Regions from separate parts of the Faecalitalea cylindroides genome, predicted to be linked through region 1. Evidence: predicted binding sites of a transcription regulator. Region 1 holds the regulator's gene; each other region holds the start of a gene.

Region 1 (5,754 bases):
ATGTGATAGGAACAAGTGCGGTCTTAGTATCTACAGTGATTTCTCCGTTTATCGGCTTTAATTTAGATGGATATATGGGTGTAATCGTATCGGCAATCATTTTGTATAATGCTTATGGATTGATCAAAGAAGTCGTAAATTCTCTATTGGGGGAGGCACCAGATAAAACACTTGTAGATGATATTGTTAAAGAAATGATGACAGATAAAAGAGTTTTAGGTGTTCATGATTTGATCATTCATAATTATGGGCCTAACAAGTTGTTTGCCAGTGCGCATGTGGAAGTGGATTCAGATTGTGATATCTTTGATGTGCATGATCATATCGATAATGTAGAAAAAGAGATTAAAAGTAAATTTAATGTAGAAATGTCTTTACATATGGATCCTGTGAAAGTAAACGATCCATTAACCGACCAATATAAAGAAAAGCTGGCCTGTGCAATCGAAGAAATTGAACCTTCCTGGCAATTTCATGATTTTAGGATCGTATCCGGGCCAACGCATGTGAATTTAGTTTTTGACTTGGTTATTCCGTATGAGGAAAAACGAAATGAAGATCAAATCAAAGAAGAAATCTTAAATCATCTTTCTTCGGATAGGAAAGTGTATCTTGTGATGACGCTTGATCATCCATTTGCCTAAACTTCAACAACTTCTTTTATATCTTGAACCATTTTACGTTGTTCATCAGTTAGCTTATTTGTGATCAACATATCAAATTCTTTAAACTTACAAAATATATATGGAGCGGATGTATAAAACTTACTGCCATCGCAAACGGCAATAAGTTTTTTTGTTTGGTTCATTACATGACGTTTCAGACTTAATTCGTTAGAATTCATCGTTGTAAATCCATTAGAATCCAAAATTCCATCGGTTCCCATGATCGCAACATCGATATGCAAGTGATCAATAATATTTGCGGCAAAATGACCATATGTTCTAGCTCCAGTATTAAAGAGAAAACCGCCACATACGATCGTATTGATGTTCATTGCGATACAATGCGTTAATAAAGGAATCGAGTTGGTGACAACGGTAATATCCTTTTTCATCTGTAATGCATTAGCACCAAGCAATACTGTGCTTCCAGAATCTAGATAGACGATTTGTCCATCTTTAATTTCCTGAAAGGCTCTAAAAGTTATACGGCGTTTATCTTCTGGATTTTCTCTGTTTCGCATGGTCAAAGGGGTTTCAAACGAAGAGGAAATCACACGTGCATATCCATGCTCTCGCACCAATAAAGATAAGTTTTCCATCTCATTTAAATCATTTCGTAAAGTTTCTGGAGTAACATTTAACTCTTTGGCTAAATCTGAAATCTTGACTTTGGTGCGTTCAAGAAGAATCTTTTGAATGCGAATTTGACGAGCTTCTTTTTTCTTTGTCATAATATCTCCTTTTTTTGAATAAAAAATATTTATATCAATTAATTTCATTATACCAAAAAAATATCTTTTGAATTTATTTAATTTCAAAAATAATATTGTGGTTTATTGATGTTAAAGCGATAATCAAAGTGTCCAAAGGAGGTAAAGGTTATGTGCAATAAAGTTGTCCATTTAGAACCGGAAGAATTTATAAAAATACTTCAAAAAGAACAATTGTCTGTTTATGCCAGAGTTTACGTCCTTGATTCTGGGATTGCCGGTCTAATTTATATGTGTTCGGATTCGCATAATCTTTACTATCTGGACCGTTTTGTTCCGGCACCAAATAAACAGGAAGATTTTGATAAAATCAGCTTCTATGATGTGCATAAAGATTTGTATCGAAAGATAAATCTTGATAACTACTTGCGTGATAAAAATCCGATCAATTGATCGGATTATTTTATATAACCATAAGTGAAATGTTCACCGGTTTTTTTGTCATTTCTAAAGCTGAAACAATCATTCAGCTCTTTTTTTGTGTCGAGTTTTGAAGGATAGATATTATCAATGTTTAATCCATTATTTAATAACATTTGAATATTTAAACCTTGATTATCGATAAATGCCTTTTGATTTGGCATATAACGAATAAAAGGTTCCACATCAAAATTTAGTTGTTTAATTTGATCGATGACTTCCATGCCAACTTCTAAAGAATCAAATAAAATGCTTGGGGAGAAGAAAGCTTTCGTGGTTTTAGGATTAATTATTTTGTTTTGAATGAGTTCTTTGACGCACTTATCTGTAATAGCTTGAACGGTCCCTTTCCAACCAGAGTGTATGCAGCAGATACTAGGCTTTGTTTCATCGACTAAAAAGATACCAACACAATCTGCGGTAAACACACCGATAAGAATGTTTTTTTCGCAAGTATATACTGCATCTACATTCATTATGCTTGTATCTTTATCGAAAGCTCCTTTTTGTTTATCTTTTTGTGTTACTTCATAAATGTTGGCTGTATGTTTTTGCCAAGGCAGTGCCCAATTGGATAAAGGCTGATTTAACTCCTGGCTTAATTGATAACGATTTATCATAACTTTTTCAGGATCTAAACAGACATGAAGAGCCATATTATTATTTTCAGGGACAGATGTATCTTTTAAGGTGGTTGCTCCAAGTACGATAGAATCATTGACATATGTGATTTGTTTCATAATGACCTCTTTTCTATTTCTATAATAAAGTTAGTTTTGTTAGATTGGGTATGATCGTATAAGGCTTTTCAGTGTTTCTTCCTGCCTTTATATGGCTGCGATCGATCCAAATCTTATTCCAGTTCATCTTAGCAGCTGGTACGATATCCCACCAATATCCTTTCGCAATATGAGTGTGATCCTTGTTTATAAGATCAAATTTTATTTCGGCCAATCGAAAGAATTCAAGGTTTGGTTTATAGCATTTGGTTTCATCGCTGGTCAGAACATAATCAAAGATATTATTCATCTTTAGAAGATGGTATTTCATTAAGGAGTTTGTTGTATTGGACATTAAAGCTAATTCATATCCTTTTTCTTTTAATGATGTTAAACAAGGCATGACATCATCAAAAACAGGAAACTCTTGGTGTGCCTTCATGATTGCATCGTAATAATTTGAAAAAAGTGAAGTCTTTAGTTCCATGTCACAATAGCTTAAGACATTTTTGATCAATTGTTCATAGGATATGAATGGTTCTCCATACATTAAACGATCTTCATAGCTTGAAAAAATATGGATTGTTTCTATAGAGGAAAGGTTGTTTGTTTTGGCGATATTTCCAATAAGATCATAAAGACTTGAAGTATCTAATAAAGTTCCATAGCAGTCAAATGTTAATATTTTTTTCATATTCTTATTATAACAATGAAAATATAAATAAAAAACTTAAGAAAGTGCAACTTTCTAGCACTTTAAGCTTGCCACTGCTAAAAAGTGTGGTATACTATTAGCAGACATGGAGTAAGAATGCTAGAAAGGAGTCTTAATATGCCGGAAAGTAAACTAACGCAACGTCAAAAAATTATTTTTAAAACCATCGTTGAGGAGTTTACCAGAGTGGCTGAACCCGTTGGATCAAAGACGCTGATGCAGTTATTAGATTTCCCTGTATCGAGTGCCACGATTCGTAATGAAATGGCAGTCCTTGAAAAAGCGGGATTGTTGGAAAAGATGCACACCTCTAGTGGTCGTATCCCAAGTCAAAAAGGATATCGGTTCTATGTAGAACATTTGATGGAAACACATTTGGATGTCTCAACAAGAAATTCGCTCCAGCAAGTTTTTAGAGAAAGACATTATTCGCTGGATGAAGTGGTTGAGAAAAGTTGCGATATCTTAAGTCATATGACCAATTTGACAAGTATCGTATTAGGCCCAGATGCTAGACATCAAGCTCTACAGCATATTCAGGTGATTCCAATCAATTCAAAGAATGCTGTTGCGATCTTTGTGACTAATCAAGGACATACGGAGAATAAGATGTTCCAGTTTGAACAGGATGTATCGGTTGAAGATATTAAAAACTGTACAGATTTATTAAATGATCAGTTGGTTGGTACACCAATATGTGATGTTGTTGACAAGATGAGTGAGATCGAACCAATGATGGCTGCAAAACTTGTTCGACATGAAGTTTTGTTTGAAGCTTTTGTCACAGCGTTTATGCGCTTTGCGACAGAGAAGGTTGCGGTGTCAGGGCGAGATAACATGCTGGGTCAACCAGAATTCAGCGATATCAATCGTTTAAAAGAACTTATGAAGGTTCTGGATAATGGTAGACTTTTCCATCAATGGACAGACCAGGCGGATAATGTAGCAGTACAAATTGGTACACGAAATGAACTTATCCAGATCGGGGACTGTTCAGTCGTAACGACAAAGTTCCATTACAACAATGAAGAAGAAGGACAACTTATGGTCGTTGGCCCTAATCGAATGCAGTATTCAAAAGTCGTAGCCTTGATGGATTACATGTCAAACGTTATCGAAGATGTTTTTGGTAACGGTAAAGGAGGTAAAGACGGTGAGTAAAAAAGATAAAAAAGATAAAAAAGAAGAAAAGAAGGTAGAGCCTGAAACAAAAGAAGAAGTAAAAGAAGAAGCGACGAAGGAAAAAGTCGAAAAAGAAGAAACAAAAGAACCTACACAGGAAGAAATCATTCAGGGGCTTTTGGTACAACTTGATAAGGCAAAAAATGATGTGGCTAGAGCCTATGCAGATACAGAAAATATGAAGAAACGTCTTCAAAAAGAAGCGGATACCGCAAAGAAATATCGTTTCCAGCAGGCAGGTTTGGAAATTCTTCCAATTCTAGATTCTATGGAATTGGCGTTAAAAGTTGAATCTGAAGATGAAGCTATCAAGAATTATGTCAAAGGTTTTGAAATGATTCATAAACAACTTGTAGGCGTTTTGGAAAATGAAGGTGTAAAGCCAATTGAAGCTTTAAATAAACCTTTTGACCACAATACGATGCAGGCTTTGATGCAGGAAGCAAAAGAAGGCGTCGAACCAGGTATCGTTATTGAGGTCTTACAAAAAGGATATATGTTAAAAGATCGAATCTTAAGACCAGCATTGGTCAAAGTTAGTGAATAAAGGAGGAAAAGAATATGTCTAAAATTATTGGTATTGACTTAGGAACAACAAACAGCTGTGTTGCCGTAATGGAAGGTAAGGATTCAAAAGTAATTCCTAACCCAGAAGGAAACCGTACTACACCAAGTGTGGTTGCATTTAAAAATGGTGAACGTATCATCGGTGATGCGGCAAAACGTCAGGCAGTAACAAATAAAAACACGATTAGTTCTATCAAACGTTTGATGGGAACAAATCAAAAAGTAGAAGCAGAAGGAAAACAGTATACACCACAGGAAATTTCCGCGATGATTCTTCAATATTTGAAATCATATGCAGAAGACTATCTTGGAGAAAAAGTTACAAAAGCTGTTATCACAGTACCTGCTTACTTCAATGATGCTCAGCGTCAGGCTACAAAAGATGCAGGTAAGATCGCTGGTCTTGATGTAGAACGTATCATCAACGAACCAACAGCTGCTGCATTGGCTTATGGTATTGATAAAACAGAAAAAGAACAGAAAGTATTGATCTACGACTTAGGTGGTGGAACATTTGATGTTAGTATCTTGGATCTAGCCGATGGTACATTTGAAGTATTATCTACAAATGGTGATACTCACTTAGGTGGAGATGACTTCGATAATGTATTGGTTGACTGGATGGTTGATACATTCAAGAAAGAAAACGGAATCAACTTAACAGCTGATCCAATGGCTATGCAGCGTTTAAAAGAAGCAGCTGAAAAAGCTAAAAA
Region 2 (5,754 bases), on a different contig from region 1:
TGTAAACCACTATTCAAAAGAATGTGAAATTACTATCTTCTTAAAACTCCTCATTACTCCTTACAGCTTTGGGGTTGTATGGTTTTTGACTTGTCTTTTGTGAAATAGTGCCCCCCTGTTAGATAACGGGGGCACAGACAAGGCTCGCAGGCTCGCCAGCCGACAAAGCATTTCTTCCCCTTGACACAAGGTGTCATGGCGGTAAGCCTGAGAGGCTTCCGCCACCGTGTCAGAAATACTTTGTCAGCAAGTTCTGTTTTGCCTTTTCTAACAAGTTCCATTTCAACCGATATTCATATCTACGGATTTAATCAGATAGGTATTTCTTTTTGAATGTTTTTATATTTCATTCTATTGTGCTTATTCGATTACAAGAACATAGTAATTCTTATATGCTTATTTGTCAATATCTTTTTTTGCCTTTACAAATCATATTAAGCATGATAGACTTATAATAGCGAAGATATAACGAGATATGGAGGGTTATGCAATGAAAATAAGCCATTTAGGAAATAATATACAGACCATAAGAAAATTTAGGGGAATGAAACAACAGGAACTTGCGGACAAAATCGGTATCAATATGCAGAGCCTTTCCAAGATTGAAAGAGGGTTGAACTATCCTGCCTATGAAACGCTGGAAAAGATAATGGAAGTGCTGGACGTTACGCCCAATGAATTGTTGTCGGGAGAATGGAAGTATGTCAATCAATCTGAAAAGGAAGTCTGTCAGTTTTTAAGAGCCGAAGAACGTCTAAATGCAGAACTGAAACATGGACACTATGATAACTTCTTTGACAGCGAGGAAGAATGGCTGGAATATGAGTTAGAAAAGTTACGGGAATATATTACAGACTATATCAACGGGAAAAGCATTGAAGCGTCCGACCTTTACCCAATCAAAGAATTTATCCAGCATTTGAAGTTTCAAAAATTATTAGACCGCTATGATGATTTATACAGTATGGATATGTTTGGGGAAAGCATAGAGGGACATAAGTATAAGACACCTTATCAAGTCGTGAAAATGATAAACCCGAACTCAAAAGAAGATATGGAACTGTTACGAGAAGTATTAAGGAATAACAATTTTGATGATGAGGACGAGTAACTTTTTTCCTCTTGCGAGAAGATACAGCAAACAAAAAGCCCGATCAAGAGTGCAAAGCACCACCAATGGTGGCAAAGCTCTTGACAGGGCTTTTTCTTTTCTGTTGTGGGCAATCAAGAGGAAGAAAGGGATAAAATCTGATTTGTGGTAAATCAGGCAAAGGCAACGCAGGTATCTCAATTTGATTTGGTACTTGAAAAGAACGGGAGTAATTGGAAGATTATAGAATAACAAATATTGGTACATTATTACAGCTATTTTGTAATCACGTACTCTCTTTGATAAAAAATTGGAGATTCCTTTACAAATATGCTCTTACGTGCTATTATTTAAGTATCTATTTAAAAGGAGTTAATAAATATGCGGCAAGGTATTCTTAAATAAACTGTCAATTTGATAGTGGGAACAAATAATTGGATGTCCTTTTTTAGGAGGGCTTAGTTTTTTGTACCCAGTTTAAGAATACCTTTATCATGTGATTCTAAAGTATCCGGAGAATATCTGTATGCTTTGTATGCCTATGGTTATGCATAAAAATCCCAGTGATAAGAGTATTTATCACTGGGATTTTTATGCCCTTTTGGGCTTTTGAATGGAGGAAAATCACATGAAAATTATTAATATTGGAGTTTTAGCTCATGTTGATGCGGGAAAAACTACCTTAACAGAAAGCTTATTATATAACAGTGGAGCGATTACAGAATTAGGAAGCGTGGACAAAGGTACAACGAGGACGGATAATACGCTTTTAGAACGTCAGAGAGGAATTACAATTCAGACAGGAATAACCTCTTTTCAGTGGGAAAATACGAAGGTGAACATCATAGACACGCCAGGACATATGGATTTCTTAGCAGAAGTATATCGTTCATTATCAGTTTTAGATGGGGCAATTCTACTGATTTCTGCAAAAGATGGCGTACAAGCACAAACTCGTATATTATTTCATGCACTTAGGAAAATGGGGATTCCCACAATCTTTTTTATCAATAAGATTGACCAAAATGGAATTGATTTATCAACGGTTTATCAGGATATTAAAGAGAAACTTTCTGCCGAAATTGTAATCAAACAGAAGGTAGAACTGTATCCTAATATGTGTGTGACGAACTTTACCGAATCTGAACAATGGGATACGGTAATAGAGGGAAACGATGACCTTTTAGAGAAATATACGTCTGGGAAATTATTGGAAGCATTAGAACTCGAACAAGAGGAAAGCATAAGATTTCATAATTGTTCCCTGTTCCCTGTTTATCACGGAAGTGCAAAAAACAATATAGGGATTGATAACCTTATAGAAGTGATTACGAATAAATTTTATTCATCAACACATCGAGGTCAGTCTGAACTTTGCGGAAAAGTTTTCAAAATTGAGTATTCGGAAAAAAGACAGCGTCTTGCATATATACGTCTTTATAGTGGCGTACTGCATTTGCGAGATTCGGTTAGAATATCGGAAAAGGAAAAAATAAAAATTACAGAAATGTATACTTCAATAAATGGTGAATTATGTAAAATCGATAAGGCTTATTCCGGGGAAATTGTTATTTTGCAAAATGAGTTTTTGAAGTTAAATAGTGTTCTTGGAGATACAAAACTATTGCCACAGAGAAAAAAGATTGAAAATCCGCACCCTCTACTACAAACAACTGTTGAACCGAGTAAACCTGAACAGAGAGAAATGTTGCTTGATGCCCTTTTGGAAATCTCAGATAGTGATCCGCTTCTACGATATTACGTGGATTCTACGACACATGAAATTATACTTTCTTTCTTAGGGAAAGTACAAATGGAAGTGATTAGTGCACTGTTGCAAGAAAAGTATCATGTGGAGATAGAAATAAAAGAGCCTACAGTCATTTATATGGAAAGACCGTTAAAAAAAGCAGAGTATACCATTCACATCGAAGTTCCACCGAATCCTTTCTGGGCTTCCATTGGTCTATCTGTAGCACAGCTTCCATTAGGGAGCGGAGTACAGTATGAGAGCTCGGTTTCTCTTGGATACTTAAATCAATCGTTTCAAAATGCAGTTATGGAGGGGATACGCTATGGCTGTGAACAAGGATTGTATGGTTGGAATGTGACGGACTGTAAAATCTGTTTTAAGTATGGCTTATACTATAGCCCTGTTAGTACCCCAGCAGATTTTCGGATGCTTGCTCCTATTGTATTGGAACAAGTCTTAAAAAAAGCTGGAACAGAATTGTTAGAGCCATATCTTAGTTTTAAAATTTATGCGCCACAGGAATATCTTTCACGAGCATACAACGATGCTCCTAAATATTGTGCGAACATCGTAGACACTCAATTGAAAAATAATGAGGTCATTCTTAGTGGAGAAATCCCTGCTCGGTGTATTCAAGAATATCGTAGTGATTTAACTTTCTTTACAAATGGACGTAGTGTTTGTTTAACAGAGTTAAAAGGGTACCATGTTACTACCGGTGAACCTGTTTGCCAGCCCCGTCGTCCAAATAGTCGGATAGATAAAGTACGATATATGTTCAATAAAATAACTTAGTGTATTTTATGTTGTTATATAAATATGGTTTCTTGTTAAATAAGATGAAATATTTTTTAATAAAGATTTGAATTAAAGTGTAAAGGAGGAGATAGTTATTATAAACTACAAGTGGATATTGTGTCCTGTATGTGGAAATAAAACACGATTAAAGATAAGGGAAGATACTGAATTAAAAAAATTCCCCCTCTATTGTCCGAAATGCAGACAAGAAAATTTAATTGAAATAAAGCAGTTCAAAGTAACTGTGATTACAGAGCCAGACGCAAAGACGCAGAGCCGATAAAATGAGATTAATACAATCTCATTTTATCGGCTCTTTCCGTTATGTATGGATTCTTTTAATTAGTCTTCGATGTTTCTTGCTTCGTTGATACCGCTGGCTAAAGATTCCATTAAGGATAGTTCTTTGTCTGTAAAGCTATCCATGTATTTCTCTATCTGTAATCGTCGGGTGCTTTTTACCAAGTTATTAGCAGGTAAGAAAAATTCATCAACGGAAACATGAAGTAACGATACAAGGTCATAAAGAACTTGTATGCTGGGGTGTTGCCCTTTATTTTCAATATTAGTTAAGTACCGTGGGTCAATTTCAATCAATGCTCCCACTTGTTCACGAGTTAAACCTCGTTTCAATCGAGCTTCTTTAATGGCTAAACCAAAGGCTCTAAAATCATATTTATCTTCTTTTTTACGCATAGTAGACCACCTCTATACATTTTATTGTTCCTACTGAATTAAAAACAGGTATAGAAAAACGTGTTATATGGTTTATAGGTTTATATTTAATAAAAAGCACTACTAAACGCCAATAAAAAAAACCGTTATATGGTAGTGCTATTTACGCTGTTAAAATATTGTATATTACTTCCAAATGGCGGTTTGTTGGAGGTCAACGTCGCCATGAAGTACATCATATACAATAAATTTCCTTACATTGGGTTCTTGTCAAAAAAAGTCGTCTATCTGCAATAGATAAGTACGTCCACCAATGTGGTTTTATAAATCATATAGATAGAATAACAGAAGCATGTAAACAGAGAAATAAATCTGTTTATATGCTTTTTTGGCTATTCAGAACTTTTTTACAAAGTTTATTTATCAGTAATGCAACAAATCCCCCTTTCACATTGGGACTAAGAGTGAAAGGAGATAAACGAGCAAGGCTCACTTCCTTTCCTAGACAGAAAGGGGGTGAGAAACATGAAACCATCTTCTTTTCAGACCACAATAGAAAATCAGTTTGACTATATCTGTAAACGTGCTATGGAAGACGAGCGAAAGAATTATATGCTTTATCTTTCAAGGATTGCAAAGCGTGAGGTGTCCTTTTCGGATGTTGGCGATTATCTTGTTAGCCAGTTTGCGACAACAGATAACTATTCAACTGACTTTCAGATTTTTACACTCAATGGGTTATCAGTAGGCGTTGAAAATGATTTGTTGAGTGAAGCATTACGTGAGTTGCCAGACAAGAAACGTGAAATTCTACTGCTGTTTTACTTATGGGAATTTCGCTATTTTTAGAATTGCCTGCAATAGTTTCCTACTGGGTAGTTACAGTGATGTGCTTTGTGGCTATGGGTGTATCTACTATGTTTGTTGTTCAAATTTACACTCTTGTTCAGACACAAACACCACCGCAATTAGTAGGAAAGATAATGGCTACGCTGGTAGCAGTTGCTATGTGCGGTCAACCTATTGGACAAATGGTTTACGGTATTTTATTCGATGTATTTATACAAGAAACATGGGTTGTTATGTTTGTAGCTTCTATTGCTTCAATCATGATTTCAATATATTCAAAAAGAATTTTTCAAAAGTTAGAGATATAATACAAGGGGTTAAATAGTATGTTAGGCTAAAAACAATATATAAAAGAAAATTTGAAATCTGCTAAAAGGATAGTGTTATAAAAGAAAGAGTAATATTGCAGTATTTAAGGCTCGCACAAATATATGTTTTGTGTGGGCTTTTTTCTTACCATTTTTCTGTATTTCTAAAGGGTATAAACGGTATTCCGTTTATATATTTCAGCATTAGCAGAAAGGGGGTGAGATTATGAGGACATCTTCTTTCGAGCATATCGTCAGATTACAGTTCAATTCTTTAATGC
Region 3 (5,754 bases), on a different contig from region 1:
GAGCATTGAATGCATCTGCTTTGCTGCCAGCAAGCAATTCATTGATTTCCTGGATCAATGTAGAGAATTCAGGAACAAATTCAACAACACCTTCAGGGATGATTGCAACACCGAAGTTCATTCCTTTTGCAGCTCTGTTCGCTACAGAATCAGCGATGTAGTCAGCAATCTGAGATAATGACATTTTCTTTGCAGCAACTTCTTCAGAAATCAAGCAGATGTTTGGCTGCGTTTCAAGAGCACATTCTAGAGCAACGTGAGAAGCAGAACGTCCCATAACTTTGATGAAGTGCCAGTATTTTTTAGCTGAGTTAGCATCACGTTCGATGTTACCGATGATTTCGCTATAAGTCTTTGTAGCTGTATCGAAACCGAAAGAACATTCGATGTCTTCGTTTTTCAAGTCACCATCGATTGTTTTAGGGCATCCGATTACTTGAACACCAGTGTCATGTGCAGCAAAGTATTCTGCAAGAACAGCAGCGTTTGTATTTGAATCGTCACCACCGATGATTACGATAGCTGTGATTCCATGTTTTTTACATACTTCTGCAACGATCGCAAACTGTTCGTTTGTTTCAAGTTTAGTTCTACCAGAACCGATGATATCAAAACCACCTGTGTTACGGTATTGGTTGATATATTCATCATCAAAGATGATATAGTCGTCTTCGATCAATCCGATAGGACCGTTTTTGAATCCGTATAATACGTTTTCTTTGTTTGTAGCTTTCAAAGCATCATATAGACCACAGATAACATTATGTCCTCCTGGAGCCTGTCCTCCAGAAAGGATAACACCAACAACTTGTTTTTTAGCTTCAGAAGTGTTTGTTCCTTTTTCGAAAGTGATTTCTTTTTTTCCATAAGTGTTAGGGAAAAGGGCTTTGATTTTTTCCTGATCTGCAACACTTTGAGTTTCTTCACCTTCTTTAACACAGATATCAGCAATTCCATGTCTTAACATTCCAGGCAATTTTGGAGAATACTCATATCTAGCTGTTTGTAGTGATGAAATTTTCATAATTAGCCTCCTCTTAGTTTTCTACATACGCTTAAATTTTAAGATATTTTATGCAAAAAGTAAACTTTATCCTGTGCGATTGAACAATAAAATACATATATTTTCAAATTATAAATAGAAGATAAAAAATGCATAGAGAATTTATATCTCTATGCATATAAGTTAATTAGAAGGCCTTGCATCAAAAGTAGTACTCCATTCTGAATCATATGGAATTGCTTCATTCATCGTATGGTTCATTAGGTATTTGATGATGCTTTTACGAGTAACGATGCCAATGAAGATTCCTCTGTCATCAACGATAGGAACATAATTTTGTTCTAAAGATCGTTCAATCAATGTCTTTAAATCCACATCAATCCTTACGGCAGGCATGTAATCTTTGCGAATTAGTTCTTTGATCTTAATTGTTCCTAGATCTTCTGCAGTAATTGAAGAGTGGTTTAATAAATACCACAGAAAATCTCCTTCTGATATGCTTCCTTTGTAAATGCCATCTTTATTGATGACAGGCATGGCGGTAAAGCCATGTTCATTCATGAGTTTCAAGCCGTCACTAATACTTAAATTATCGTATAGAAACTTGACTTCCCCTTTGTTTTTTAGAAAAAAGAATACATTTTGAATCATAAATTTCTACCACCTTATGTCTAGACTCTATCAGAAAATATTGTATAAAAAATCAAAAGAAAATGGGAAAATATAAGACAATTTTATGCTCGTGTAGATTGAACTGGGATTTCAGCTGGTTTATTTAAGATTTCCATGAATTCTTCTCCTGTGATCGTTTCTCTTTCATATAAGAATTTTGCCAATTCATGTAATTTCATCTTATTGTCATTTAAGATTTGATAAGCTTCATCGTGTGCTTTTTTAATCAGGTTGACGACTTCTTCATCAATTTTTGAAGCTGTTTCGCTTGAACAAGCTAATGAAGTATCTCCACCAAGATATGCATTGTTTACTGTTTCTAGAGCTGTCATACCAAAATTGTCGCTCATACCTAAACGCGTGATCATGGCACGAGCTAGTTTTGTAGCCTGTTCAATATCGTTGGAAGCACCGCTTGTGATTGAATTAAAGATCAATTCCTCTGCACAACGTCCTGCTGTATACACCATGATCCTTTGATATGCTTCTTCTTTTGATACAAGATTGTGCTGTTCTTCCTCAACTTGCATCGTGTATCCTAGAGCGCCTTTGGTTCGAGGAATGATCGTAATCTTATGTACAGGAGCTGTGTTTTTACATTTTGCGGCCACTAAGGCATGGCCGATTTCATGATAGGCAACGATCATGCGTTCGTGATTAGAAATAACGGCACCTTTTTTCTGCTCACCGGCAATGACTGTTTCAATGGCTTCTTCCAAGTCTTTTTGAACGACCATCTTACGCCCATCACGTACTGCAAGTAAGGCTCCTTCGTTGATAATATTGGCTAGATCAGCACCACTGGCACCAGCGCTGGCTCTGGCGATGACATTAAAATCAATAGATGGAGAACATTTTACATTGCCTGCATGTAATCGCAGGATATCTTCACGACCCTTTAGATCTGGTAATTCTACAGGAATTCGGCGGTCAAATCGCCCTGGTCTTGTTAAGGCAGGATCTAATGTATCCGGTCTATTTGTTGCCGCGAGCAAAACAACACCCTTTGAACCGTCAAATCCATCCATTTCTGCCAATAACTGGTTCAATGTTTGTTCACGTTCATCATTACCGCTTAATCCTTGGCCATCACGTTTTTTACCAATGGTATCGATCTCATCAATAAATACGATACATGGTGCTTTTTCTCTGGCTTGTTTGAACAAATCACGAACTTTGGCAGCACCACGTCCGACAAACATTTCAACAAATTCACTACCAGAAATAGAGAAGAAAGGAACCCCGGCTTCACCAGCTACAGCTTTAGCTAATAAAGTTTTACCAGTACCAGGAGGACCTACTAATAAAGCTCCTTTTGGCATCTTAGCACCAATTGCCTGATATTTTTTAGGATCATTTAAAAAGTCTACGATTTCTTTTAGGCTGTTTTTGGCCTCTTCCTGTCCGGCAACATCTTTAAATGTTTTTCCTGTTTGTTGGCCAACATAAACTTTAGCATTGCTCTTGCCTAGATTTCCTAAGCCAAATCCACCTTGATTAAATGACATGGAATCATTTCCGCCAGCTTTTTGAGCTCTTTTAAACATGCGGTTACCCAGCCATATAAAGAAGGCAAAGATTGCAAATGTCGCAAACCAGTAAAGAAGTGGGTTGGTTGCTTCTGTGTAGACTTGAGTGAATTCAACGTTTGCATCTTGTAATCGATTTACAAGATCAGGATCATTCATGACACCGGTTTGATACGTTTTATCATTATCATCATTTTTGAGCGTGTAATAGATATCGGTATTTTCAATTTGTACTTCATCCACTTTCTTCTCTTCAATTTGATTTAAGAAAGAAGAATAGCTGGTTTCTTCAATGCGGCTATTGGTATACATAGGTATGAATACAAAGTCTAATAATAAAAGAATGATCAGTACGATGAAATAGTACCAATACAAAGGTTTCTTTTGTTTATTCATGAAAATATTTAACCTCCTAAAGTATTTTTATAGGAAGATTATACATCAAATTAGCAGTTTTTCAAGAAGAGTGCTAATTTCACATAACTTTCCATAATTTAGCGATATTTGATAAAAAAACTCTAGATTTCTCCAGAGTTATTTGTTAAATAATTTTCTTCGGTTTGTCGATTGGATGAACAAACGCTTCATTTCATCAATATCTTCTTTTTCTAAAGAATCTCTAAAATGTTTGGTTGCATCTAAAAACTGATCGATTTCATCTAATAAGATATCTTTATTTAATAAGAAGAGCTCGCTCCATAGATCTTCATTAATGGTAGCGATGCGAGTAAGGTCACGAAAGCTGTCGCCTGTATATTCGACAAGATGGGAATTATCATGGGTATTCATCAAGCTAACTGCAATAACATGGGTAAGCTGGGATAAAAAGCCAATCATGCGATCATGTTCTTCACAAGATAGGATGGAAATATTTTTAACGCGAAGATCTTTTCCTAACTGTTTAGCGGCTTTGATGGCCTTTGGCGTGTTTTTGTCGGTAGGCACGATAATATAGTTGGCATTATCAAAAATATCTGCCTGGGCAAAATCGATCCCTCTAGATTCACGACCACACATTGGATGGATGCTGATGAGTTCAAGATCTTCTCTTAAAATTGCCTGAACAGGTTCTACAATGTTTGTTTTTACTCCGCTGATATCCATTAGTATCGTTCCAGACTCAAGATATTGCTGGTTTTCTACGATCCATGGTTTGATCATGGTTGGATATAAGGCAAGGATGATCAAGTTACATTTTTTGATAAGCTTGTCTGGATCGGTACTACCTTCCTTGATAATGTTTAATTCAAGAGCGGTTTGTATTGTTTGCTCATTTTGGTCAATGCCATAAATCGTTTTATCTTTTTGAGGACTGAGTCTTTTCGCAAAGCTGGCACCCATTAAACCTAGTCCGATAATACCTATATTCATAAAATTTCTACCTTTCCACCAATACGTTGGATATCTTCAAAGAAATCTGGATATGATTTTGTGATGGCCTGCGCATTTTCAATTATACATGGTGTATTGGCACATAAACCAAATACACACATAGCCATTACGATACGATGATCGTTATGTGAATCAATGATTGGAATATCATCTAAGGCATATCCACTCTTTCCATGGATCGTAATTGTATCAAAAGTAGTTTGAATATCGACATTCCATTTTTTAAGTTCTACTTCCATAGCTTCGATACGGTCGCTTTCTTTCATGCGAAGCCTTTGTGCGTTAATGATCGTCGTTGTTTGCTCACAATAGCTGGCTAGTACACATAAAATAGGTCCAAGATCTGGACAATCGGATAGATCAATGGTTTTTGGTTGCAACTTTGATGGATGAATCGTAATAAAGTCTTTTTTAGAATTAATACTACATCCAGCACTGGCTAAGATATCAAGGATGGCCTTGTCACCTTGAACAGAATTTAAGTTCATGTTTGAGCAGGTCAAAGAGTTGTTCAAGCCTGCAAGAACACCAAAGAATGCCATTTGAGAATAATCTCCTTCGATCTTTACATCATGAGCAATATATTTCTGGTTTCCTTTGATATAGTAAGTATTTTTATCTTGTTTGATCTCAATGCCGAAGCATTTCAACATATCCAGCGTTAGATCAACATAAGATCTTGATTCATAGGGTTCATTAATTGTAAGCGTACTGTCTGAATCTAAAAGAGGAAGAACAAAGAGCAGGCCACTGATAAACTGGCTGGAAATGTTTCCGTCGATTTGATAATGACCAGACTGCAGTTTCCCTTGAATTCGGATTGCATCTTGTGATTGTTCAAATAACAGCTTTTGCTCATCAAATATTTTTTGATAGATTCCCATAGGCCTTTCTAATAATCTGCCTTTTCCTAGATATGTAACTTTCTTATTGGATAAAGCACCTGCTGGAATTAAAAAGCGCAGGGTAGATCCTGATTCGTTACAGTCGCAGCAAATTCCATCTTGTAAATCAAATAAATTACAGCCTTCAATGATACAGCTGTTTTTCTGTACTTCAATCTTAGCTCCAAAGGATCTCATACAGCTGATCGTAGCTTCAATATCTTTGGAAAATGTTAAATTTGTAATTGTTGATTTTCCCTGTGCTAAAGATGCA

Evidence for each region. Region 1 encodes HrcA, which represses chaperone genes, less so after heat shock. Its sites were predicted from a motif close to TTTTAGCACTNNNNNNNNNNNAGTGCTAAAA; they were not measured.
Region 2: a site for HrcA is predicted at 1,368-1,398, ahead of PND65_RS02215 (tetracycline resistance determinant leader peptide). Genes of this name have one in related genera too.
Region 3: a site for HrcA is predicted at 3,649-3,679, ahead of ftsH (ATP-dependent zinc metalloprotease FtsH). Genes of this name have one in related genera too.

What each region holds. Positions count from the first base shown of each region.
Region 1 covers NZ_JAQLXG010000020.1:2,346-8,099, reverse strand. The annotation lists gene PND65_RS09070 (cation diffusion facilitator family transporter) at 1-644, shown strand, start outside; gene PND65_RS09065 (DeoR/GlpR family DNA-binding transcription regulator) at 641-1,396, opposite strand; gene PND65_RS09060 (hypothetical protein) at 1,547-1,828, shown strand; gene PND65_RS09055 (polyphenol oxidase family protein) at 1,834-2,595, opposite strand; gene PND65_RS09050 (HAD family hydrolase) at 2,615-3,268, opposite strand; gene hrcA (heat-inducible transcriptional repressor HrcA) at 3,407-4,450, shown strand; gene grpE (nucleotide exchange factor GrpE) at 4,443-5,018, shown strand; gene dnaK (molecular chaperone DnaK) at 5,033-5,754, shown strand, end outside.
Region 2 covers NZ_JAQLXG010000002.1:173,104-178,857, forward strand. The annotation lists gene PND65_RS02210 (helix-turn-helix domain-containing protein) at 476-1,111, shown strand; gene PND65_RS02215 (tetracycline resistance determinant leader peptide) at 1,626-1,703, shown strand; gene tet(M) (tetracycline resistance ribosomal protection protein Tet(M)) at 1,719-3,638, shown strand; gene PND65_RS02225 (cysteine-rich KTR domain-containing protein) at 3,757-3,924, shown strand; gene PND65_RS02230 (helix-turn-helix transcriptional regulator) at 3,984-4,337, opposite strand; gene PND65_RS02235 (hypothetical protein) at 4,842-5,165, shown strand; partial or broken gene mef(H) (macrolide efflux MFS transporter Mef(H)) at 5,126-5,473, shown strand; gene PND65_RS02245 (sigma factor-like helix-turn-helix DNA-binding protein) at 5,700-5,754, shown strand, end outside.
Region 3 covers NZ_JAQLXG010000001.1:107,329-113,082, forward strand. The annotation lists gene PND65_RS00675 (diphosphate--fructose-6-phosphate 1-phosphotransferase) at 1-1,024, opposite strand, end outside; gene PND65_RS00680 (CBS domain-containing protein) at 1,187-1,654, opposite strand; gene ftsH (ATP-dependent zinc metalloprotease FtsH) at 1,738-3,600, opposite strand; gene PND65_RS00690 (prephenate dehydrogenase) at 3,739-4,575, opposite strand; gene aroA (3-phosphoshikimate 1-carboxyvinyltransferase) at 4,572-5,754, opposite strand, start outside.